Regions from separate parts of the Bacillus sp. MUM 13 genome, predicted to be linked through region 3. Evidence: a T-box and tRNA genes for the amino acid it is inferred to sense, from the RefSeq annotation. Region 3 holds a T-box; the other regions hold tRNA genes.
What was found. A T-box is a leader RNA that pairs with one kind of tRNA and senses whether it is charged. The one in region 3 lies ahead of serS (serine--tRNA ligase), so its partner is inferred to be a tRNA-Ser.
Positions count from the first base shown of each region.

Region 1: it encodes a tRNA-Ser, which carries the amino acid that the T-box ahead of serS (serine--tRNA ligase) is inferred to sense. The anticodon was not compared.
Region 2: it encodes a tRNA-Ser, which carries the amino acid that the T-box ahead of serS (serine--tRNA ligase) is inferred to sense. The anticodon was not compared.

Region 1 is NZ_MLYQ01000047.1:177-8,746, forward strand. Features, by position in the region: tRNA gene BIV59_RS13385 (tRNA-Pro) at 1-19, opposite strand, end outside; tRNA gene BIV59_RS13390 (tRNA-Arg) at 25-101, opposite strand; tRNA gene BIV59_RS13395 (tRNA-Leu) at 128-213, opposite strand; tRNA gene BIV59_RS13400 (tRNA-Leu) at 265-349, opposite strand; tRNA gene BIV59_RS13405 (tRNA-Lys) at 363-438, opposite strand; tRNA gene BIV59_RS13410 (tRNA-Gln) at 447-521, opposite strand; tRNA gene BIV59_RS13415 (tRNA-Asp) at 598-673, opposite strand; tRNA gene BIV59_RS13420 (tRNA-Glu) at 707-778, opposite strand; tRNA gene BIV59_RS13425 (tRNA-Ser) at 800-890, opposite strand; tRNA gene BIV59_RS13430 (tRNA-Asn) at 897-971, opposite strand; gene BIV59_RS13435 (SprT family protein) at 1,121-1,582, opposite strand; gene cmpA (cortex morphogenetic protein CmpA) at 1,688-1,807, shown strand; gene BIV59_RS13440 (Tex family protein) at 1,862-4,048, opposite strand; gene BIV59_RS13445 (SpoIIE family protein phosphatase) at 4,477-5,085, opposite strand; gene sigB (RNA polymerase sigma factor SigB) at 5,082-5,873, opposite strand; gene rsbW (anti-sigma B factor RsbW) at 5,851-6,324, opposite strand; gene BIV59_RS13460 (anti-sigma factor antagonist) at 6,321-6,653, opposite strand; gene BIV59_RS13465 (PP2C family protein-serine/threonine phosphatase) at 6,725-7,735, opposite strand; gene BIV59_RS13470 (anti-sigma regulatory factor) at 7,748-8,149, opposite strand; gene BIV59_RS13475 (STAS domain-containing protein) at 8,154-8,510, opposite strand; gene BIV59_RS13480 (RsbT co-antagonist protein RsbRA) at 8,507-8,570, opposite strand, start outside.
Region 2 is NZ_MLYQ01000048.1:4,216-12,785, forward strand. Features, by position in the region: gene menB (1,4-dihydroxy-2-naphthoyl-CoA synthase) at 1-357, opposite strand, end outside; gene menH (2-succinyl-6-hydroxy-2,4-cyclohexadiene-1-carboxylate synthase) at 378-1,172, opposite strand; gene menD (2-succinyl-5-enolpyruvyl-6-hydroxy-3-cyclohexene-1-carboxylic-acid synthase) at 1,175-2,932, opposite strand; gene BIV59_RS13690 (isochorismate synthase) at 2,925-4,343, opposite strand; gene BIV59_RS13695 (1,4-dihydroxy-2-naphthoate polyprenyltransferase) at 4,621-5,556, shown strand; gene BIV59_RS13700 (TraR/DksA C4-type zinc finger protein) at 5,908-6,654, shown strand; tRNA gene BIV59_RS13705 (tRNA-Glu) at 7,087-7,158, opposite strand; tRNA gene BIV59_RS13710 (tRNA-Ser) at 7,161-7,251, opposite strand; tRNA gene BIV59_RS13715 (tRNA-Asn) at 7,253-7,327, opposite strand; tRNA gene BIV59_RS13720 (tRNA-Ile) at 7,329-7,405, opposite strand; tRNA gene BIV59_RS13725 (tRNA-Gly) at 7,411-7,484, opposite strand; tRNA gene BIV59_RS13730 (tRNA-His) at 7,491-7,566, opposite strand; tRNA gene BIV59_RS13735 (tRNA-Phe) at 7,591-7,666, opposite strand; tRNA gene BIV59_RS13740 (tRNA-Asp) at 7,709-7,784, opposite strand; tRNA gene BIV59_RS13745 (tRNA-Met) at 7,791-7,864, opposite strand; tRNA gene BIV59_RS13750 (tRNA-Ser) at 7,903-7,995, opposite strand; tRNA gene BIV59_RS13755 (tRNA-Ile) at 8,006-8,082, opposite strand; tRNA gene BIV59_RS13760 (tRNA-Met) at 8,091-8,167, opposite strand; tRNA gene BIV59_RS13765 (tRNA-Ala) at 8,191-8,266, opposite strand; tRNA gene BIV59_RS13770 (tRNA-Pro) at 8,285-8,361, opposite strand; tRNA gene BIV59_RS13775 (tRNA-Arg) at 8,367-8,443, opposite strand; tRNA gene BIV59_RS13780 (tRNA-Leu) at 8,451-8,539, opposite strand; tRNA gene BIV59_RS13785 (tRNA-Gly) at 8,551-8,570, opposite strand, start outside.
Region 3 is NZ_MLYQ01000127.1:7,308-13,579, reverse strand. Features, by position in the region: gene BIV59_RS21155 (YaaC family protein) at 297-1,268, opposite strand; gene guaB (IMP dehydrogenase) at 1,497-2,960, shown strand; gene BIV59_RS21145 (serine hydrolase) at 3,141-4,472, shown strand; T-box leader at 4,559-4,780, shown strand; gene serS (serine--tRNA ligase) at 4,846-6,123, shown strand.

The DNA of each region.
Region 1 (8,570 bases), on a different contig from region 3:
CAAGCTGAGCTACTTCCCGCAATATGGCGCGCCCGAAAGGAGTCGAACCCATAACCTTCTGATCCGTAGTCAGACGCTCTATCCAATTGAGCTACGGGCGCATTTTTAAAATGTTCTATAATAAATTTGGTGCGGCCGAGAGGACTTGAACCTCCACGGGGTTGCCCCCACTAGGCCCTCAACCTAGCGCGTCTGCCATTCCGCCACGACCGCAAAGCAGCAAGAATAAATAAAACAGATTTGACAAATGTGTCAAGATGAATATGGTGCGGGTGAAGGGACTTGAACCCCCACGCCTTGCGGCGCCAGATCCTAAGTCTGGTGCGTCTGCCAATTCCGCCACACCCGCATATTCATATAAATGGTGAGCCATGAAGGATTCGAACCTTCGACCCTCTGATTAAAAGTCAGATGCTCTACCAACTGAGCTAATGGCTCGAAAAAAATGGCTGGGCTAGCTGGATTCGAACCAACGCATGACGGAGTCAAAGTCCGTTGCCTTACCGCTTGGCTATAGCCCAATAAAAATCAGAAGCACAGGATAATATTATAACACACACTCACTATATTATGCAATACTTTTTTTAAAAATAAAAATGGCGGTCCCGACGGGAATCGAACCCGCGATCTCCTGCGTGACAGGCAGGCATGTTAACCGCTACACCACGGGACCATGAATGATAATATTAGAAGACCTTCGTCTTAATGACCCATACGGGATTCGAACCCGTGTTACCGCCGTGAAAGGGCGGTGTCTTAACCGCTTGACCAATGGGCCTTTTATGTAAATAAGTCCGGCTGGCGGAGAAGGAGGGATTTGAACCCTCGCGCCGCTTACGCGACCTACACCCTTAGCAGGGGCGCCTCTTCAGCCTCTTGAGTACTTCCCCAAAAAATGGCTCCGCAGGTAGGACTCGAACCTACGACCGTTCGGTTAACAGCCGAATGCTCTACCACTGAGCTACTGCGGAATAATAAGGTTTTAAGTGCCGCATCAACGTGTTGTTGTTTTGTCGACTCTTTAGATTATATAGACGATTACTCACGAAGTCAACACTATTTTTAATTTTTTTATATTCACTTTAATCGGCAGGACATTCTTACGCTTTCCCCGCTGTTTTCACTCTAAAAACACCAGTCTCCCTTTACATTTGCCGCACACATATCTGGCTGTATCCACCCGTCTTCTGCGTATATAAATCTGCCTGCATTCCAGGCATTCATATTTTAAGATCTTTTTTGGCTTCGCTGCCTTTTTTGCTTCTTCTTCTAAAGGTTTGCAGAATCTCGGTGCACCTACTTTATTTAATAACTCCCTGAAATCCCGGTCGCGGTGCTTATATCCTTTTTTCTCAAGATGAAGATGGTAGTGGCATAATTCATGCTTGATAATCCCGATTAATTCCTCCATGCCTCTTTCTTCAAAATACTTTTTATTAATCTCTATATTATGTGATAACAGCAAGTATCTGCCGCCAGTAGTTTTAAGACGGTGATTAAAAATAGCATTATGCGAAAAAGGTTTATTGAAGTCTTTTTCGGAGATTTCCTCCACGAGCATTTGAAGCTCACGATTATCCAACGCACTCTTCCTTTCTTCTTGTATCGTGACAACCCATTATAACATACACTCTTGTAAGGACTTCTTTTCCTGAAGCCTAAATGAATTATTTAAAGGGGTGTACTCATGCCTAAATGGTTTCAAAACCAAATGCGGAGAGCATTTTATGAAAAAGATTATCAGCAAATTAAGATTCTGAATCAATGCTGGTTTTTTTATACAAATAAAGAAAGCTATCGTTCCTGAGTACAATAAAAAAACCTCCCTCCCAAATATAACGGAAGGAAGGCAGACCTGTTTTTAACTCTTATCGGGACTGAGCATTGTCAGGGCAACTCTTTGTTTTTGCGCATCAACATGATCCACCCAAACAGTGACTACATCCCCTACCGATACCACGTCTAATGGATGCTTGACGAAACGGCTGCTTAGCTTGGAAATGTGCACGAGTCCATCCTGTTTAACGCCAATGTCTACGAACGCGCCAAAATCTACTACATTGCGCACTGTTCCTTGAAGCTCCATACCGGTTTGCAAATCTTCCATCTTAAGCACATCCTGCTTGAGCAGCGGCTTTGGCAAATCATCCCGAGGATCTCTTCCCGGTTTCATTAGTGCATCTATAATGTCCTTTAAGGTAATCTCCCCGATTCCAAGTTCCTCTGATACCTCTTTAATATTAAGAGTGACAAGCACTTTGTTGAGGTCCTCATTCCCCAGATCACCAGAACTATAACCAACCTTATGAAGCAATTGATTCACTGCCTGGTAATTTTCCGGATGAATGGATGTTTGATCAAGCGGTTCATCTCCATTTATTATTCTTAAAAACCCGATGCACTGCTCATACGTCTTGGCTCCGAGCCTCGGAATATTCTTTAGCTCTTTACGGCTTGTAAAGCGCCCTTCTTCGTCGCGTTTCTTTACAATGTTTTGTGCGACTGCTTTGGAAAGCCCTGCTACATATTGCAATAGGGAGGAAGATGCTGTATTAACATTGACGCCTACCTGGTTAACCGCTGTTTCTACTACAAATGATAGCGAGTCAGAAAGTTTTTTCTGCGAAACATCATGCTGATACTGTCCGACCCCCACTGATTTAGGATCAATTTTTACAAGCTCAGCTAAAGGATCCTGAAGTCTTCTGCCGATGGAAACTGCACTTCTTTCTTCTACCTGCAGATCCGGAAACTCCTCACGCGCTATGTCAGAAGCAGAATAAACGCTTGCTCCGGCTTCATTTACAATGATATACGCAATGCCATTTCCTGATTCCTTTAATATTTCCGCGATTAACTGCTCTGTTTCTCTTGATGCAGTGCCATTTCCGATGGCTACTATTTCTACGCTGAATGCTTTTAGCAGTTCTTTAATCTTTTCCTTTGCCGCTTCTTTTTTAGCTGCTGGAGGATGGGGATAAATCACGCTGATATCCATTACTTTACCTGTCTCGTTGATAACCGCCATTTTGCAGCCCGTCCGAAAAGCAGGATCTACAGCAAGAACTGTCTTTCCTTTAAGCGGAGGCTGCAGTAGCAGGTTCCGGAGATTTTCCGAGAAGATATGAATGGCTTGGTTCTCTGCTTTTTCCGTTAGCTCTTTTCTAATTTCCCTTTCAATTGAAGGAAATATCAGCCGTTTGAAGCTGTCTTCTAAAGCTTCTCTGACAAAACCGGCCGCTGTGGAATGGCTGGATTTTATAATTCTTTTTTCCATATAACGAAGGATGGCCTCTCCATCAGGGTGAATGGATATCTTCAAGACATCTTCCTTTTCTCCCCTGTTCAATGCCAATATTCGATGAGGCACAATTTTTTGTACAGGTTCTTCATACTCATAGTACATTTCAAAAACTTTTTTCTCATCCTCGCCATTGTTTTTAACAGCCGAAATCAATCTGCCTTTTTTAAAGGTCTCTTCTCTAATCCATTTCCTTAGAGATGCATCATCCGATATCTGCTCTGCAATAATGTCTTTGGCCCCGTTGATTGCTTCTTCAGGCGCAGTCAGGCCGTTTTCATCCGTAAGGAATTGCGCCGCTTTTTCGTGAACATCCTCGCCCTGCGGGAATTCCATCAGCCAGACAGCAAGCGGCTCTAGCCCGTTTTCCTTTGCTGCAGTTGCTTTTGTCCTTCTTTTCTGCTTATATGGACGGTATAAATCCTCTACTTCCTGAAGCTTCTCAGAAGCCTCAATTCGCTTCTTTAACTCATCTGTTAATTTTCCCTGTTCCTCAATTATCCGGATTACCTCACCCTTTCTCTGGCCAAGCGCCTCCAGATAATTAGAACGTTCCATAATTGAACGGATTTGCACCTCATCAAGAGAACCTGTCATTTCTTTTCTATATCGTGCAATAAAAGGCACTGTATTTCCGTCTTGAAGCATCGCAATAACATTTTGGACCTGATGTGCTTTCAAGGTTAATTCTTTCGCAATTTGTGCGATCAAAGCTTTTTGGGCAGTAATTTCACTTATCAAGAGCATTTCCTCCAAGCATCGTTTATCTTTTCTTCTTTATCCGCATGAACGGGCATGTTTGGCCCTGCATACTGAAGTTTCCCTTACAGCATATCAAATGTAAATCTATGTTGCTAATATGTATGGCATCAATCAATATGGTTTTTCAACAGGAAGACACACTGCTCTCCTGTGATGATTAACGTTCCGATCACTATTGTGCCGAAATCCATATCAATCTTTAAAAGTAAAAAAATAAAAGGATTTTTTCTTAAAAATTATAGATTTTTATTGAGTCCTGTAAAATGCGATTTCCATAAGTGAGGTTGATTGAAGAGAGACTTCTGCTTAGATTAGCGGGAAGGGAGCATCCTACACCGGAAATCAACCCGTTCCATAACACTAGTTTACGAAAACCGCCAAATAAAAAAACAAAAAGCTTACCTTCACTAAAATCATGAAAGTAAGCTTCCCAGGATAAATGTAGTATCATCAGATTCCATTGTATTATTCTGCAGAATGTGATGTGCGTTTTGTTCAAGAGAATAATGCCTCTTCAAAATGGATTTAGCTCCTTGAAGCTGCAAACCATCGGAATGAAGAAGAAACTTGGCATGTGGCTCATATTTATATCTTTGTGTATGATACTTTTGTTTTCTTCCTGATAAATAGCCTGTAACAGGAAGAGGATAAACAAGTTTGTCTGACTGAGGATTATATAGAAAGAAACGAATATTGCCAACAGAGCTATAAACAAATTCTTTCGTGTCATAATAAATCTTCAGAATAGAAACGACAGCTCCCCTTTTGTTTACCAGGGAACTGTTGCAATTCGCCATTAGGGTTTCTACCCCTTTGCTGTGGTTCTTCTTTACTTCTTCAATAACTGCATGGGAAGACTCATATGCAAACTTGCCGCTGCCTAAGCCATCTGCCAGAACACAAAGGAAGTACTCCTTTGTTTGGCAGATAAAATAATCATCTCCGCAATATGGCATATCATCCTTAGAGGACTGAGAGGCGAGCACTTCGATTTCCGTTTCGCGCAGCACTTCTTTAATCATTGGACAAACTCCGTGTTGCTTTCCGCATTTATAGCTTCCTGCAGTTTTTTAATTGCTCTTCTCTGCAGACGGGAAACATGCATTTGAGAAATTCCAAGCTTTTCTCCAGCTTCTTTTTGGCTTAAATTCTCCAAATAGGTGTACTGGATGATTTTCTTTTCTCTTTCACTCAGCACATGAAGTACCTTTTCAAGCACCATACGCTGATTGACCTTTTCAAATCCTTCATCAACATTTCCAAAGATATCAAGCAGGGTAACAGTTCCGCCGTCAGAGTCCGCCTCAATCGAATGATCCACAGACAATGCCTGATAGCTCTTGCCCATCTCCATCGCTTCCAGTATCTCTTCTTCAGGGACATCCAGATGAAGGGCAATTTCCTCGATTCTCGGGGAACGATGAAGCTCTGTAGTCAGTTCTTCAACGGTGACCCTTATCTTCGGACCAAGCTCTTTAATTCTTCTTGGAACATGGACACTCCAGGTTTTATCCCGCAGAAATCTTTTAATTTCACCAATAATTGTAGGAACCGCAAATGCCTCAAAGCTTTTGCCAAATGACTCATCATACCTCCGGATTGCACCAAGCAGCCCAATCATCCCTACCTGAGAAATATCTTCCTGAAAAGACTTTCCCTTGGAATACTTTCGTGCAATGGTTTCAACCAGGCCTTGATAATGCAGCACCAGCTGATTCTGGGCCTCATCATCCTGGTTAAGCTGATAAGCTCTGATCCATTCATTTACTTTTTCCTTTACCGCCGGATTAGGTTGAGAGTGTTTTTGCATCCATCTCCACCTGCTCTCCTTCTAGAAACTTAGTCATAAAGACTGTAACCCCTTCATGCTGGTGAATTTTCACCTCGTCCATCAGGGTTTCAATGAGATAAAGACCAAGGCCTCCTTCTCTCAGGAATTCTACGTTATTTCCTTTTTCATATGGTCCGATGCCTTGGCGCACTTCATCGAAATTGCAGCTCTTTCCATTATCGGAAACCATAACTTCAAGGCGGTCTTCATAAAGGCCAAACCCAATAATTACTTCGCCTTTATCCATTTCCTTATATGCATGCTGCACAGCGTTGGTACATGCCTCACTGGTGGCTATTTTCAAATCTTCAATTTCGTCATAGGAGAATCCCATCCGGCTGGCAATTCCAGAAAGCGTCAAACGAATGACTCCAATGAAATCCGGTTTTGCAGGTATCTTCATTTCGATGTATTCGTATGTCTGACTCATTCTAACCCACCCTCTGCACTACTTTTTATATCAATAATGTCTGCAAGGCCTGTTATGTCGAAAAGACGGCGCAAACGTTCAGATAAGCCAATAAGCCTGAAATTTCCGTCGTGGGCTTTTACGCTTTTAAATAATCCTACAAATACCCCAAGACCTGTACTATCCATATAGGATACTTCGCTAAGATCTATTACCAATGATATTTGATTCTGCTCAGAAAGAGGAAATAAGGATTCTCTAAGCTTCGGAGCAGTATAAGCATCAATTTCGCCTTTAACTTGCACTTCAACCTGCGAATTGTTGTCTTGAACGTCAATATTTATATTCATCTAATTTAACCCACCTCTTCAATCCTTAATTACATGCTATCGCCATATATAAATACCCTGTTTCAGGAGAGTTAAACCTCTCTTTTCATTACAATTAAAGTGAAATCGTCACGCAGCTGGAAATTCTGCATTCGTTCTAGCTGTCTGTATATATTATTTACTATATCCTGTGCTTTTAAATGTATATTTTTTTGTATATATTCAACAAGGGTTTCTCTTTCAATGAATCCCTCGCTCGTGCGGCACTCTGTTACGCCATCTGACAGCAGCACAATCAAATCGCCAGGCTCGACATTTTTCTCATATTGGCGGTAGCTTGTTTTCTTCTCCACGCCCAAAAGGAGTCCTTTTGCTGTGAGATCCGAGAATTCTTTCGTTTCTGCATTATAATAAAATCCCGGTTCATGCCCTGCTGCAGCATAAGAAAATACATGCTTCCTAGGATTGTATAGCCCATAAAACATCGTGATAAACATGCTGGGATCTACGTTGTGCTCCACTACCCGGTTCAAGCTTTCCAGCACGCTGCTCGGAGCATGCCGGTGCTCAGGAAGGCTATCCATTGCATATTTGATCATGGACATGCAAAGTGCAGCAGGTATGCCTTTTCCGATTACATCGGCAATCGCAACACCAATGCACTCATTTTCATCCTGGACAAAATGATAGTAATCACCGCTCATCTGCCTCGCAGGAACGCTGATTGCGCCAATTTCTAGTCCGTCAATAACCGGTATGCTTGTTTCAAGCAATGTATGCTGGACATTGGCCGCAATTTCAATTTCTGATTTCAGTTCCTGCTGCTGATGCCGCAAACTCTGATGCTCTCTGTATGCAATTCCATATCCCATCATAACCTCAAGCAAGAAGTCCATTGAGTTAAGGACCTTTTCGGGTGTATCAGGACAAATTTCCAGAAGAATGCTTTTGTGCAGACTGATGATTTCTTCTGGGGATATCTTAGATTCAATTGTTTTTCTGCTGATCTTCTGCCCTTGATACAACGCTTGTTCCGTTTGGTCTTGCAAATAGGTAGAGAGAGCTTCACGGTACTTTTCTTCCATGTTCTCTCTAAAGTTCATAGTTCCCCCCCCTTAGCGGAGCCATTTGGTTGCACGGATTTCCGTGCCCTTTCCGGGAACGGAATCGATGTCAAACTCATCCATCAGGCGTTTAACACCCGGAAGGCCTGCTCCAAGTCCCCCGGAGGTCGTAAAGCCATCCTCCATCACCTTTCGAATGTCCTGTATTCCAGGACCTTCATCCGCTGCGATGATTTTGAGGCCTGATTTCCCGCTGTCAAAAATCTTTTCTATACATACACTGCCTTGTCCGGCATATAAATATATGTTCCTGGCGAGTTCACTTATTGCTGTAGTGATTCTAGCCTGGTCAACCGTACCAAATCCCAGCTCTTTGGCAACATTTCGCCCAAGCTGGCGAGCCGCTACGATGTCCCATTCATTGATAATTTTCACGCAGGATTGGAACTCCATACATTTAATCCCCCAGTTCCTGTTGTAATTTCTCCAGGCCTTTCTCTAAATCTAGAGCTGTAAGGACATCATCTAGAGTAATGCCTAGTTCAATTAAAGTAATCGCAACAGCCGGCTGGATCCCGGTAATTACAACTTTTGCTCCCATCAGCTTAGACATGCTGAAAACATCGCCTAAAACCTTGGCAATAAAAGAATCAATGAAATCAATGGAGGTAATATCAATAACAACGCCATTTGCGCTTGTTTCATGGATCTTATGAAGCAAATCCTCCTGGAATTGCAGCGCAGTCGCGTCATCCAGCTCCCATTGAATAGAGACCAAAAGGCAATCATACAATTTTAATATCGGAATCCTCATGATTCTTCCTCCACATCCACAATCTTGCGGCTTGTAAGTTCCAGTGCAGCTTCAATCCCT
Region 2 (8,570 bases), on a different contig from region 3:
TCCTCCGCCGATTGCATAACCAGCTACCATTGCGATAACAGGCTTCGGAATAACGCGGATCAGACGCTGAAGATCAAGGACGTTCAAGCGCGGAATTTCATCCTCTCCCACATATCCTCCATGGCCGCGGACTTTTTGGTCTCCTCCAGAACAGAATGCCTTTCCTCCCGTTCCTGTCAGGATAATAACGCCAACTTCTGAATTGTCGCGTGCTCTTGAAAAAGCATCAATCAATTCCATAACCGTTTTTGGGCGGAAGGCATTATGTACCTCTGGACGATTAATTGAAATCTTAGCAATGCCATTATACACTTCATAAAAAATATCTTCATACTCACGCTGTGAAACCCAATTGATTGCCAAACTTTTCTCCTCCTTTATAAATACTCACTTATTATTTTACCAAACTTTTTCTCTTGTTCCACATGAATTGCATGTCCTGCATCATTTATTATTTTCACTTCGCAATGTTTCATGTGTTTTTTCATGGAAAATGCAATTCTGCAGAATTTTTCATCAAGCTCACCAGCCAGCAGCAATACCGGAAAATCGAACATGCCAAGCTTTTCCCACCAGGAGGGCTGTGCACCTGTTCCCATCCCAGTCAAGCTGTTTGCAAGTCCAATGGCTCTATTAGAAAGCCTTTGAATCCGGATCTCCTGCTGTACAGCTTCCGGCAGGCTTTTTTGGGTAGTAAACAAAGGGATGTTCTCCCAATAGTCCACAAAACGCTCTAATCCCTCATTCAAAATCATTTGAGACAATTTCTTGTCTGCCATGACTCTTTTTGTTCTTTCCGTATCCTCTTTGAGTCCTGGAGACGCACTTTCAAGTATCAGCTTATTAATTCGTTCCGGATAGAGTGCAGCAAAACTTAATGCAAGCCGCCCCCCCATAGAATAGCCCAGAACACTTACTTTTTCTGCATTCAGCTGGTCAAGAATCTCCTTTAAATCACCTGCCGCCTTTTTTATTTCATAGCGATCGGAATCTTCAGGTGAATCTGTTTCTCCATGGCCAATGATGTCGACAAGTATCAGCTTGCATTTTGAACGGAGAAGGGGAATAAGAAAGTTCCAGCTGTCAAGATTGCCTGTAAATCCATGCAGAAGCAAAAGAGGCTCTCCCTCTCCCGCTACCTCAACATGGTATTCGACATCCTGACAGGAAATCCTCAAGAGTTCTCCCCTAGTTTGGCATTCTTTATTTCCTGGGAAACAAAATTCCACAAATCCCGATGCTTTAAGACATTGGTTTCCCTTAATGTAGGAACTTCGATAATTTTCAAACCCGGTATATTAAAAGATTCTGTAAGACTTGTTGAAAAATGATCCCAACTCTCAGCCTTTGCATAATTAGCTCCATATAATTGGGCAGCATGGGAGAAATCCAATCCATGCGGAGTGCCGAATAAAACTTCAAAATTTTCTTTTTCACTGGATTGAGGGAGAAACGAAAAGATTCCTCCTCCATCGTTATTAATCAGCAGCACTGTTATGTTTTGTTTTTGAAGCTTAGCTGCAAGGAGCCCGTTCATATCATGGAAAAAGCTTAAATCACCTATAGCCAGAACTGTGTTTTGCGATACTGTACTTACGCCGATAGCAGTTGATACGACACCGTCAATTCCGTTGGCACCCCGATTTGCAAGTGTCCTTATTCCTTTTGAATTGTTAAAAAAGAATGTATCCAAGTCCCGGATAGGCATGCTGTTTCCGACAAATAAAGTGGAATGCTCAGGGAGGAGATCACTTAAAAGCAAGAACAGCTTTCCTTCATTAAGCTCATGGTCATCTCCTATTGCCAAAAGCGCATTTCTGACTTTTTCATTCAGTGATACCATGGATTCAAGAAAATTCCGGTCTTCTTTTTCATCAATTCTCCGCAGCATATCATGGCAAAAGGAAACTTCATCGCAGTAAATCATATCTGTAGCCATGCCCGCAGGCTCTCTCCAGCCTGCTCCGCCGTCCACAACCATATGCCTTGCGCTTGTTTGTTTTTTTATAAATTGCAAAAGCGGTTTTGAAACAGGCATGGCTCCAAACCGCAAAATAAGATCAGGCTTGCAGTTTTCCGAGATTTCACCAAAACGCAAAAAGGTATCATATGTATCCACAATCAGCTCTTTGCTATGGTCCCCGCTTCTAAGCTGTGACAACGGATCTGCAAATACGGGAAAACCAAGTTTGCCTGCAAGTGAAAGGATAGCATCCTTAGTTGTTTCATGCTTTAATTCACCGCAAATGATGATCCCTGATTCTGATTCGTTAAATACCTGTGCAATCCTATCCACCTGTCCTGGCGAAAGTGCAAGCGCCCCGCTGTCTATCATAACGGCTGCTTCGCGTTCTTCCTCGCCCTCCCATTGCTCTTTTGCCATCGAAAGATCAGGTACAAGCGGCTCACGCAGCGGAAAGTTTAAATGAACGGGACCAGACGGCTCATTTGCTGCCTCGGCTATAGCGCGGGCAGAAACATTCCTTGCGTACTTAACCATTTGATCTGTATTCTCTGGCAAAGCCATTTCTACGAACCATTTCACATGCTTGCCGTATAAATTGATTTGGTCGATGGCCTGCGGGGCTCCCACGCTTCGCAGCTCATGGGGACGATCCGCTGTTAAAACAATCAGCGGAACTCTTGAATAATAGGCTTCTATAATCGCCGGATAATAATTGGCTGTCGCCGTACCTGATGTGCACAGCATTGCAACTGGCTCATTAAGGGCTTTTGCGAGGCCCAGAGCAAAAAAGCCTGCCGATCTTTCATCGACATTAATATGCACGGTAATATCCGGATGTTCGACAAGCAGCATTGCAAGCGGTGTTGATCTGGATCCCGGGCTCACTACAGCGTGTTTCACATGATTTTGTGCTAATTCATCAACAAAAGCAGCAGCATATGCTGTCAGTGCTTCACGGTCATTCATGAAGGTTTCCTCCTAATGCGCTTAACATCGGGTTAAATTTAATGGATGTTTCCTGATATTCGCTTTCCGGTGAAGAATCCTCTACTACTCCGCATCCTGCAAAAAGAGACGCTTCATTTCCCTGAATTAATCCAGATCGTATTCCCACCGCAAATTCGCCATTTCCATAAGAATCAGCCCAGCCGATCGGTCCAGCATACAATCCCCGCTCGAGCAGCTCGATTTCCCTGATTCTGGTGACCGCTTTTTCCTTTGGCAGCCCGCCTAGTGCCGGTGTCGGATGAAGCTTATCAATCACCGAAAAAACCGATACAGCAGGGTCGCATTCACCTGTGACTGGCGTATACAAATGCTGGATATGCCTTATTTTCATAAGCTCAGGCTTTTCAGGTATGTATACCCTGTCGCATACCGAATTTATTGCTTTAGAAATCATGGATACAACATATTGATGTTCAATTAGATTTTTCTGATCACAAAGAAGCTCAGCCCCTAGAAGCTCGTCCTCTTCTTCTGTTTTACCTCTGGCAATTGTTCCGGCAAGGCATGCTGAATAAAGCTGGCCCTTTCTTTTCTTGATCAGCCTCTCAGGAGTAGCACCTATGAAGCAGTCACTTCCCGACTCCAAGCTGAATATAAAGCTTGCAGTCTGTTCTGCCATAAGCCTTTCCAGTATGGCTTCAGAAAAAATCGCATCCTGAAAAACCAGGCGCATCTCTCTGGCCAGCACAATTTTATCCAAATCTGTTTCTTTAAGTTCCTCTACAGCTTCGGCCACTGTTTTCTTCCATTCTTCCGGCTGGATCTCTGTTTGTGAAAGAAGTTCATTGCCAGATAAGCTGCCGCGGCCCAAACTTTCATAAATATATTTTTCCCGTTCATTTATCAAATCAATAAAATGATCTGCACTATCTTCTGGCGAACAGATAAGATTGGCGGTTAAGTAGGCTTCCCCTTCACAAATACTCAGCATAAAGGCAGGAATATACAGTAAATGATCCCCGAATTGATCCCATAGCATAGAGCTGCTTTTCTGGTAATCAAATGAAAAACCTCCAAACAGCAAAGGGCCAGTCGCAGGAGCATCCGCTGTTCCGATCTTAACAGCATTGCTCAGCAGGTCTGACCATCTGGACTCGATATCCTTAAAGCGTGCAGCATTAGCCGCACCCTGAAGTTTTTCAGCTTTACCTAAACCAATAATGGCAGTTTCTTTGGCAGGATCCTGCCAAAAGAAGCGTTCACCTGCATACCGTTCTCTTCCAGCTTGATAAAATGAAAGGGGGTTGATAACATCTATTTTTTTTACTTCGCTGAACAGCACATTTTGGTTAGTTTCCTGTGCCTTTTTTAAGGCCTCAGTTAATCCAAAAAGAAGTTCAGACTGCTGTGAGATAGCCAAAAAAATCACCCCGAATGTACATTTTAAAAGCGTTTCAAACCTATTTAAAGATACACCTCAATTTGTCTCCCTGTCAATTATTCCACCTTTTTCATAGCCTTTCCGACTGCTTTATTCCTTATTAATATATTCTTCCTCAAATGCAGAACTAAAATTCTTTATCAGCGGGAAATTTGTTCGTTTGCATTGACACCTGCAGGATGTTTTCCTACACTTAACCTGTATGCCATTTTTTATAGCGCCTTATATCGGGGGTTATTCATAAATCAAAACTAGGAGAGAAATTATGCAAAATAAAGATCATCATAATCCCGGGGCTATCCGGCCTGAAAAGCGAAGCTGGAAGATCTGGTGGGAATTAATTCGTCCCCATACATTGACAGCTGGATTTGTGCCCGTCTTAATAGGCACAGCACTTGCCTTGCAGACAGAACGTGTTAATGTACTGCTGTTCGCTGCAATGCTGATTGCCTCATTACTTATCCAAAGTGCGACTAATTTATTTAATGAGTACTATGATTTTAAAAGAGGGCTCGATAATGAGAAATCAGTCGGTATCGGCGGAGGCATCGTGCGCCACGGCATGAGCCCGCAATTTATCCTGAATCTTGCCCTTGCCTTATACGGAATTGCCTTGCTTTTAGGCATCTATATTTGCGCTGTGTCATCCTGGTGGATTGCTGCAGTAGGGCTTGTCTGCATGGCAGTAGGCTATTTATACACCGGCGGACCGCTTCCCATATCATCCACTCCGTTTGGGGAGCTGATGTCAGGGTTATTCATGGGATTCTTAATCATATTAATATCCTTTTACATCCAAACAGGAACCGTTTCAAAAATGACGGTACTGGTCGCTATCCCAAGCGGCATATTGGTCGGACTGATTAATTTCGCCAATAACATACGCGATCATGATGGTGATAAAGCAAACGGACGAAAAACACTTGCTATATTAATGGGTCAAAAAAGATCCATCACATTTATGGGCATTATGTTCACATTCTCTTATCTTTGGGTAATCGGACTTTGTGCAGCCGGAATCGTTTCACCGTGGCTTTTGCTTGTCATCCTAAGTGTGCCTAAAGCTGTTAAAGCCATTAAAGGATTCATGGGCAAAACCATTGCTAAAGAAATGGTTCCTGCCATGATAGCAACTGCCCAAACAAACACGATATTCGGCTTATTATTATCTGCCGGTTTATTTATAAGCTACTTTCTATAAACTCAATCCCTGTCCCCGTGCACATGCATGGGGATTTTTCTTGTACACTTTGAGGGCCATAGACAGGCCCTTGTTATACCCATTTTTGCAAAAGGCTGTATTCGTAACTTTGTTGTAGGGAACAAGGGCTGATTTCCGCTCCAGGATGTACGCTCCATACGCTCCAATCAACCAGGCTATTTATAAGAAAAGAGCCTTATAAAAAGAGATAAAGCACCTCAGGGAGTTTTCATTATATTAAATGACATCAATTGCATAAAACTTTCCTTGTTTCCAATGCTTAAAATTCGGGTATTTAAAACTTACACTCAAAAAAATATGTTCGACCAACTATTAAGGAGCGGATAATCTATGGCTACAAAAGAGCAAATTAACTCATTAAAAAATGAACTGCTTACACTAAAAGAGCAGCTTGAACAAAGAGTTGAAAATGATCATGAAACAGTTTTAGATAAAAGCGAAAAAGAATCTGTAGGAGAACTATCTTCATATGACAACCACCCTGGTGATCTGGGCACAGAGCTATTTGAAATTGAGAGGGAAAAAGCACTGGACAGCCATGCTGAGACTGAAATTGAAAAAGTTAATGCTGCACTCTCCGCAATCAGTGAAGGAACATACGGCATATGTAAAACATGCGGTACGGAAATACCTTATGAACGCTTAGAGGCAGTGCCTTCCACATTATATTGTGTAGAGCATACACCTGAACAGCATACCGCTTCAGACCGTCCTGCAGAGGAAGATCTGCTGATTCCTTCTAAAGGAGACAGCTTTGAAAACAGGCATAGAGGCAATGCAAATGAAAAGGAAGACAGCTTTGGCGAAGTAGCACGCTTCGGAACATCTGAAACACCTTCGGATTTTACAGGTGATAACGAAAATTTTGATTCTTTATATAAAGAAGAAGACGAAACAAACGGCTTTACCGAGGAATACGAAGGGTTTCTAGGAAATGATATAGAGGGCAAAAATAAAAAAGTGTATCCCACAAAAAGGGAAGAAAAATATGAACAAAGACTGGACGATGAGAATATGGAATCTCAGCTGGGAGACATTCCATATAAACGGAAGGACAGCTATGTAGATGAAAAATAACCATATAATAAAGGGGGTGATGACTTATGTTGTCACCCCCTTTATTATGAATTGCAATCCGCGCATACTAGTCAGCCCATTTTTTTGATTCATTCCGCATTTTATCCTGCATCTCGTACAGCTATTAAATCCCCTCTTAAAAGGCTGCTAAAATAGGCATAGAGATAGACATAGACTTTGTATACCTCCAGCCCTATTTCTGCAGTGCACGGGCGGTTTTCTCAGCCTTAGGTATCTGAGGTTCATTAGTGTTTAATGACTGGACAATTACATTTGGTTTCAAAATGTGGAATCTGAGCATTTATTATAAAAGCAAAAAATAGGCCAGACACCCATTTAAGATAAATGGAATCTGGCCTGTCTATATTCCGGACGTAAGCATACAGTAAATGAAAAAAAGATGTATACAGTGAATGTATACATCTTTTAATATGACCCATACGGGATTCGAACCCGTGTTACCGCCGTGAAAGGGCGGTGTCTTAACCGCTTGACCAATGGGCCGGTGGCGGAGAAGGAGGGATTTGAACCCTCGCGCCGCTTACGCGACCTACACCCTTAGCAGGGGCGCCTCTTCAGCCTCTTGAGTACTTCCCCATGGCTCCGCAGGTAGGACTCGAACCTACGACCGTTCGGTTAACAGCCGAATGCTCTACCACTGAGCTACTGCGGAATGGTGGGCCTAAATGGACTCGAACCATCGACCTCACGCTTATCAGGCGTGCGCTCTAACCAGCTGAGCTATAGGCCCACATTTGGAGCGGGTAGAGGGAATCGAACCCTCGACATCAGCTTGGAAGGCTGAGGTTTTACCACTAAACTACACCCGCGATATATGGGGCGGATGATGGGAATCGAACCCACGAATGTCGGAACCACAATCCGATGCGTTAACCACTTCGCCACACCCGCCACAGTTATTTAATTAATATAAAATGGTGGCTCGGGACGGAATCGAACCGCCGACACAAGGATTTTCAGTCCTTTGCTCTACCGACTGAGCTACCGAGCCAATTGGTAATATGTATGACATATTATTTAATCCAGTAAAAAATGGCGGTCCCGACGGGAATCGAACCCGCGATCTCCTGCGTGACAGGCAGGCATGTTAACCGCTACACCACGGGACCTAATGATTGCGGGGACAGGATTTGAACCTGCGACCTTCGGGTTATGAGCCCGACGAGCTACCAGACTGCTCCACCCCGCGACAATAAGAATGCTTCATATGCTGTTATTAATAAAAAATGGAGGAGGAAGAGGGATTCGAACCCCCGCGGGCTTTGACACCCCTGTCGGTTTTCAAGACCGATCCCTTCAGCCAGACTTGGGTATTCCTCCATATTGAAGATGGTGGACCTTGTAGGACTCGAACCTACGACCGGACGGTTATGAGCCGTCTGCTCTAACCAGCTGAGCTAAAGGTCCTTATATTTTGGTAGCGGCAGAGGGGATCGAACCCCCGACCTCACGGGTATGAACCGTACGCTCTAGCCAGCTGAGCTACGCCGCCAAATAAAATATAGGATAATGATATGGTGGAGCCTAGCGGGATCGAACCGCTGACCTCCTGCGTGCAAGGCAGGCGCTCTCCCAGCTGAGCTAAGGCCCCATTTTTAAAAAAATCACATGGTCGGGAAGACAGGATTCGAACCTGCGACCCCTTGGTCCCAAACCAAGTGCTCTACCAAGCTGAGCTACTTCCCGTAATATGGCGCGCCCGAAAGGAGTCGAACCCATAACCTTCTGATCCGTAGTCAGACGCTCTATCCAATTGAGCTACGGGCGCATATAAATGGTGCCGAGGACCGGAATCGAACCGGTACGGTAGTCACCTACCGCAGGATTTTAAGTCCTGTGCGTCTGCCAGTTCCGCCACCCCGGCGTTACGAAAAGTGGAGCGGAAGACGGGATTC
Region 3 (6,272 bases):
ACGTCCTGGGAGCAGAACGCCGCCAATCGAATGAAGTATCAAAGAAGTGCTGGTATTTTCTTGTTGACTATTTTTTCTCACACTTTCTTTGGGGTATCACAAGCAGTGAACGATGGTGGCAACTAAGCAATTACTCTTTTTTAAACGTGTCCCCACGAAAAATCCAGCTTAATCAATGTAGCCTGCTGAACACACAATAGTGATTAAGCAGGTGCCGCAGTCCCATCTATTTACGAACCTCATCATAAAAACGTTATCTAAAGTTTTTCTCCTGTTAACATCTACTGCTCCCTGTTTCATTTCGTTTTAAGACGTTCCTTCATCAGCCATTCAAAGACTAAGAATGGAGTTTTGTCCTGGGAAATATTCAAAAACTCCGAAATATATGGATAGTCATCGTTAGGGGCGGTTTTTAACAGTTCTGACCACCATTCTGTTTCATACCTTGAAATCATGCTTAGATTATAAAGGACGAGATAATGTATCATCAATTCAGGAAATAGGTAACAGGGGGAGCTTTTGTTAAGGGATAGCATGAAGCTTTTTTCAAACATATGATAGTGTATGGGTGAATCCTGATTCACCAGCAATCCTTGTTCAGCGGATAAAGAGATTGATGATGAATGAGATGATATGTTAATGCTGCTGTTTAGTTTGGATTCCAAATAACCTTTAAATCGGTTTTCTGTCATATTAAAGCTTGATAAAATGGCAATTGGCAAGTGGAATGCTTCCCCAGCAGATTGTAGTTCCTGGAATGTTTTTTTAGATGCTAAATAAAGATGGCAGTCTTTTAGCTCCGGGATTTCTCTTAGCAGCTGCTCCATGGTATATTTCTCTGATTCAAGATGTTTCATGTGGAACATCTTTTCAGCTATGTTTGTGAATAATCCGTTTTTTTGCACTTTCACTTCATCAAACATAAATTCATATTGCTGTTTTTTTCTTTTTCGCGTGGTCACTCCGTGCGCTAGATCCGTGGTTGATTCAGGGTAGTTCGAATCTAAAGTGAGCAGGCAGGCCTTTAACAGCTGTACAAATCCGTAGAAAAGCAAAACAGGTTTCAGTGATAGAGGAGCGATTTGAGCCTGATTGTAGTAAGTTTGCCCATGTTCAAGGTAATACATAAATGGATAGCAGTTTTCGAAGCTTTTTAATTCAGCTTCTGGATTATTTTCTCTTTCATAGCATTTCCTAAGAAAAGACTGTGTAGAAGATGCTGAACTGAAATAGATGAATTTGTTGCTGGATGGATTGGGTGGCTGCATATTATATTCTCCTTAAATTGATAGTAGTGATAAACGTGCCTGTTGATTTCAGGATAGAAAGACTCGGTCTGGATTCGCCTGGCCAGCGCTCACTTCAATCAACAAAAATCAGCTTGTATTTTAATAAAGCATAATTGATAGAATTATCAAACATTTCCACTTTACCTTGACAGTATTTTGTCCAATTGATAACCTACAAATAATATTTTTAAGCAGGAGGGGAAAAATATGTGGGAAAATAAATTTGCAAAAGAAGGTTTAACTTTTGATGATGTGCTGTTAGTACCCGCTAAATCAGAGGTTTTGCCGAAAGATGTGAACTACCAGGTCTCATTAGCAGAAAATTTAACATTGAATCTTCCAATTATCAGTGCCGGGATGGATACGGTGACGGAAGCTGAAATGGCTATTTCCATGGCACGCCAAGGCGGCTTGGGAATTATCCATAAGAATATGTCTATTGAGGCACAAGCTGATATGGTTGATAAAGTTAAACGCTCAGAAAGCGGAGTAATCAGTGATCCCTTTTTCCTCACTCCTGAACATCAGGTTTTTGATGCAGAGCATCTGATGGGCAAATATCGTATTTCAGGTGTTCCGATTGTAAATAACGTGGATGAAAGAAAGCTTGTGGGCATTATCACAAATCGTGATCTGCGTTTCATTTCTGATTTTTCCATTAAAATTGCCGAGGTTATGACAGCAGAAAACCTGGTTACTGCCCCTGTTGGAACCAATCTTGAGCAGGCAGAAAAAATCCTGCAGAAATATAAAATTGAAAAACTCCCGCTGGTTGATGAGGATGGCGTGTTAAACGGTCTGATAACAATCAAGGATATAGAAAAAGTGATTGAATTTCCTAACTCCGCTAAAGACAAGCAGGGAAGATTGCTTGCCGGTGCAGCTGTAGGGATTACGAAGGATACAATGAAGCGTGTAGAAATGCTCGTTAAAGCACATGTTGATGCTATTGTGGTTGATACAGCGCATGGACATTCATTTGGGGTCATTGAAACTGTTAAGGAAATCAGGGCAGCTTATCCTGAATTAACAATCATTGCAGGAAATGTTGCGACGGCAGAAGCTACAAAAGAACTAATAGAAGCTGGAGCAGATGTAGTGAAGGTTGGCATTGGCCCTGGTTCCATTTGTACTACACGCGTGGTTGCAGGTGTAGGCGTACCTCAAATTACTGCCATTTACGACTGTGCCACAGAGGCCCGCAAGCATGGGAAGACGATTATTGCTGATGGAGGCATTAAATACTCCGGTGATATCGTAAAAGCATTGGCAGCAGGCGGACATGCAGTTATGCTTGGCAGTATGCTTGCTGGCGTAACAGAGAGTCCCGGCGAAACAGAAATCTTCCAGGGACGCCGTTTTAAGGTGTACCGCGGAATGGGTTCTGTTGCTGCAATGGAAAAGGGGTCTAAAGACCGATACTTCCAGGAAGAAAACAAGAAATTTGTGCCTGAAGGAATTGAAGGGCGCCTCCCGTATAAGGGACCTCTGGAAGAGACTATATACCAGCTGATTGGCGGATTGCGTTCAGGAATGGGCTATTGCGGTGCTGGAGACCTTCACGCACTGAGAGAAAGATCTCAGTTCATCAGAATGACTGGTGCAGGACTGAAGGAAAGCCATCCGCATGATGTACAGATAACGAAGGAAGCACCAAACTACTCCTTGTAAATTCTAACTTTTTCCTTAGTTGGAAGGAATAATTTTCCGTGAAATTTTAGGCAGAGGGACCCATTACTCTGTCTATTTTTTTTGTATTACATGTGATAAACTAGACAAGGTGCAAATCAAACAACGAAGGTTTTTCTCTTCGTCCTATACAGAAGCTATGAAAGTTGGAGGTAAAAGAAATTGAAAAGAATCACCCAGATATCACTGGTTTTTACACTGTTATTTGTTCTTGTTGCGTCCCAATTCTCCTACAATCCCCGTACTGCAAAAGCTGCAGAAGATAACCTGGGCTTAAAGGCAGATGCAGCACTGATCGTAGATGCCAAAACAGGGAAAATTATATATGAAAAAAATGCTAATAAAGTAATGGGTATCGCCTCTATGTCAAAAATGATGACAGAGTACCTGGTTCTTGATGCCATTGAAGATAAGAAAATCAGCTGGGACACACCTGTGAAAATCAACGAATATGTACATAACTTATCTAAAGCTCCTAATCTTTCAAATGTAGGCCTGACGCAAGGTGAGGAATACAAAGTGAAAGAGCTTTATGAAGCAATGGCTATTTACTCAGGAAATGCAGCTACTGTTGCTTTGACTGAGAAGATTGCAGGCAGTGAGACTAATTTCATTCCCCTTATGAATAAAAAGGGAAAAGAGCTTGGATTAAAGCATTTTAAATTTGTGAATGCTACTGGACTAAGCAATAAAGACTTGCTTGGACACTTCCCGACCGGTGATGCGAATGATGAAAATGTCATGACTGCGAAAGACGTCGGCCTTCTTGCTTACCGCCTTTTGAAGGACCATCCGCAGGCATTGGATTATGCGAGCATATCAAAACTGAAGTTCCGTGATGGAAAGACATATCCTAATTTTAACTGGATGCTTCCTGGCCTGATTTATCATTATGATGGAGTAGACGGCCTGAAAACAGGCTCGACGGATTTCGCTGGATATGCATTTGCTGGCACGGTGAAACGAAATGGCCAGCGTTACATTACCATTGTTATGAAATCAACATCAAAAGCACAGCGTTTTGTAGATGCTGCCAAGCTGATGAATTACGCTTACGATAGCTTCAAAAAAACACAAATCCTTCCTGCGAATTATGTGGTTAAAGGCAAAAAAACATTGCCTGTAGCAAAAGGAAAAGAAGATTCCGTTAAAATCAAGTCAAAGAGTGCCATTGATTTAGTCGTCAAAAACAATGGTGAAGAGAAAAATTATACACCGCAGCTTGTGATCGACAAAAGCAAGCTGAATAAAGATGGCGAATTAACTGCACCTATTAAAAAAGGCGAGAAAATTGGATATTTGACTGTCAAGAAAAAAGATGGCTCTGATTATGGTTTCCTTAATAAAGACGGAGACAAGTATGTAAGGTCTGATGTTGTGGCTGCCGAAACAGTAGAAAAAGCAAACTGGTTCGCTCTATCTATGCATGCAATCGGAGGATTTTTCGCTGATGTATGGGATAGTGCTTCTTCTGCGGTAAAAGGCTGGTTCTGACCGCTCCTAATCAAAATGTAAGCAATCTGCATAAAATGGTTGCATCTGTTGAAAAATTATAGTACATTATGGAAAACATTTTATATTTTAAAACCATGACAGGAAATAGTACCAAAATTACTTTCTAAAAGAGAGCCGGTGGCTGGTGTGAACCGGTGAAAGGATTTTGGGGATCCATCCTCGAGTAAAGTAAGGAACCCCCATGCGGGTCAGTAATTACTTTCGGCATTAGCCGTTATCTAACTGAGTGAAAGGCAGGAATCTGCTTTTAACTAGGGTGGCAACGCGGGTTAACTCTCGTCCCTTTTATAGGGACGGGAGTTTTTTGCGTTTTTCGTCAATGTCATGGATGAAATTTAAGGAGGAATAAGCAATGCTGGATGTAAAATATTTGCGCAATAATTTTGAACAAGTGAAACGTGCCCTGCAGTTCCGCGGGGAAGACATGACAGACTTTGGTAAGTTTGAGGAGCTTGATGTCAGCCGCCGTTCTTTACTGGTGGAAACTGAACAGCTGAAAAGCCGCCGTAATGAAGTTTCCCAGCAGGTTGCTGCATTGAAGCGGGAAAAGAAGGATGCCGACCAGCTGATTGCAGAAATGCGGGAGGTTGGCGACAAAATCAAGGAATTAGATGAAAAGCTTCGCACAGTGGAAGAGCAGCTGGATAAATTGCTTTTATCTATACCGAATATTCCTCATGAAAGTGTGCCGGTTGGGGAAACAGAAGATGATAACGTTGAAATAAAAAAGTGGGGAGACATTCCAAATTTCAGCTATGAGCCCAAGCCGCACTGGGATCTTGCTGATGAATTAGACATCCTTGATTTTGAAAGAGGAGCAAAAGTCACGGGAAGCCGTTTTGTTTTTTATAAGGGTCTTGGAGCAAGACTTGAGCGCGCATTGATCAGCTTTATGCTTGATTTGCATACAGAGGAACATGGGTATGAAGAAATGATGCCTCCGTTTATTGTAAATCGGGCCAGCATGACAGGTACCGGCCAGCTTCCTAAGTTTGAGGAAGATGCATTCCGTATTGAAAGTGAAGATTATTTCCTTGTGCCTACAGCCGAGGTGCCAGTAACGAACTATCACCGCGATGAAATTCTTGCTGCTGATGCATTGCCTATCAGCTATGCTGCCTATAGCGCTTGCTTCCGCTCTGAGGCAGGATCTGCTGGAAGGGATACACGCGGGCTGATCCGCCAGCATCAATTCAATAAAGTTGAACTCGTAAAGTTTGTAAAGCCGGAAGATTCTTATCAGGAGCTTGAGAACCTTACAGGACACGCAGAAAAGGTCCTTCAGCTGCTTGGGCTTCCATATCGTGTGCTAAGCATGTGTACAGCTGATCTAGGCTTCACAGCGGCTAAAAAGTACGATATTGAAGTTTGGATTCCAAGCTATGGCATATATCGTGAAATTTCTTCTTGTTCAAATTTTGAGGCTTTCCAGGCAAGACGTGCAAATATCCGATTCCGCCGCGATGTTAATGCGAAACCGGAGCATGTCCATACGGTAAATGGATCTGGATTGGCCATCGGCCGTACAGTTGCTGCTATCCTTGAGAATTATCAGCAGGAAGACGGAAGTGTCGTCATTCCAGAAGTACTGCGCCCATATATGCGCGGTGCTGAAGTGATCAAGCCATAAACTAAGTAAAAGGACTTTCCTTGCGGGAGTCCTTTTATTCATATAAAAAGGTGTGCCCTGCACACAGTTGAATGTCACTTTTTTTATGTCCAAAAACTTTTTTAAAAAAATGTTTCAGTAGTGTTGACATTTAGTTTTATACTTGGTAT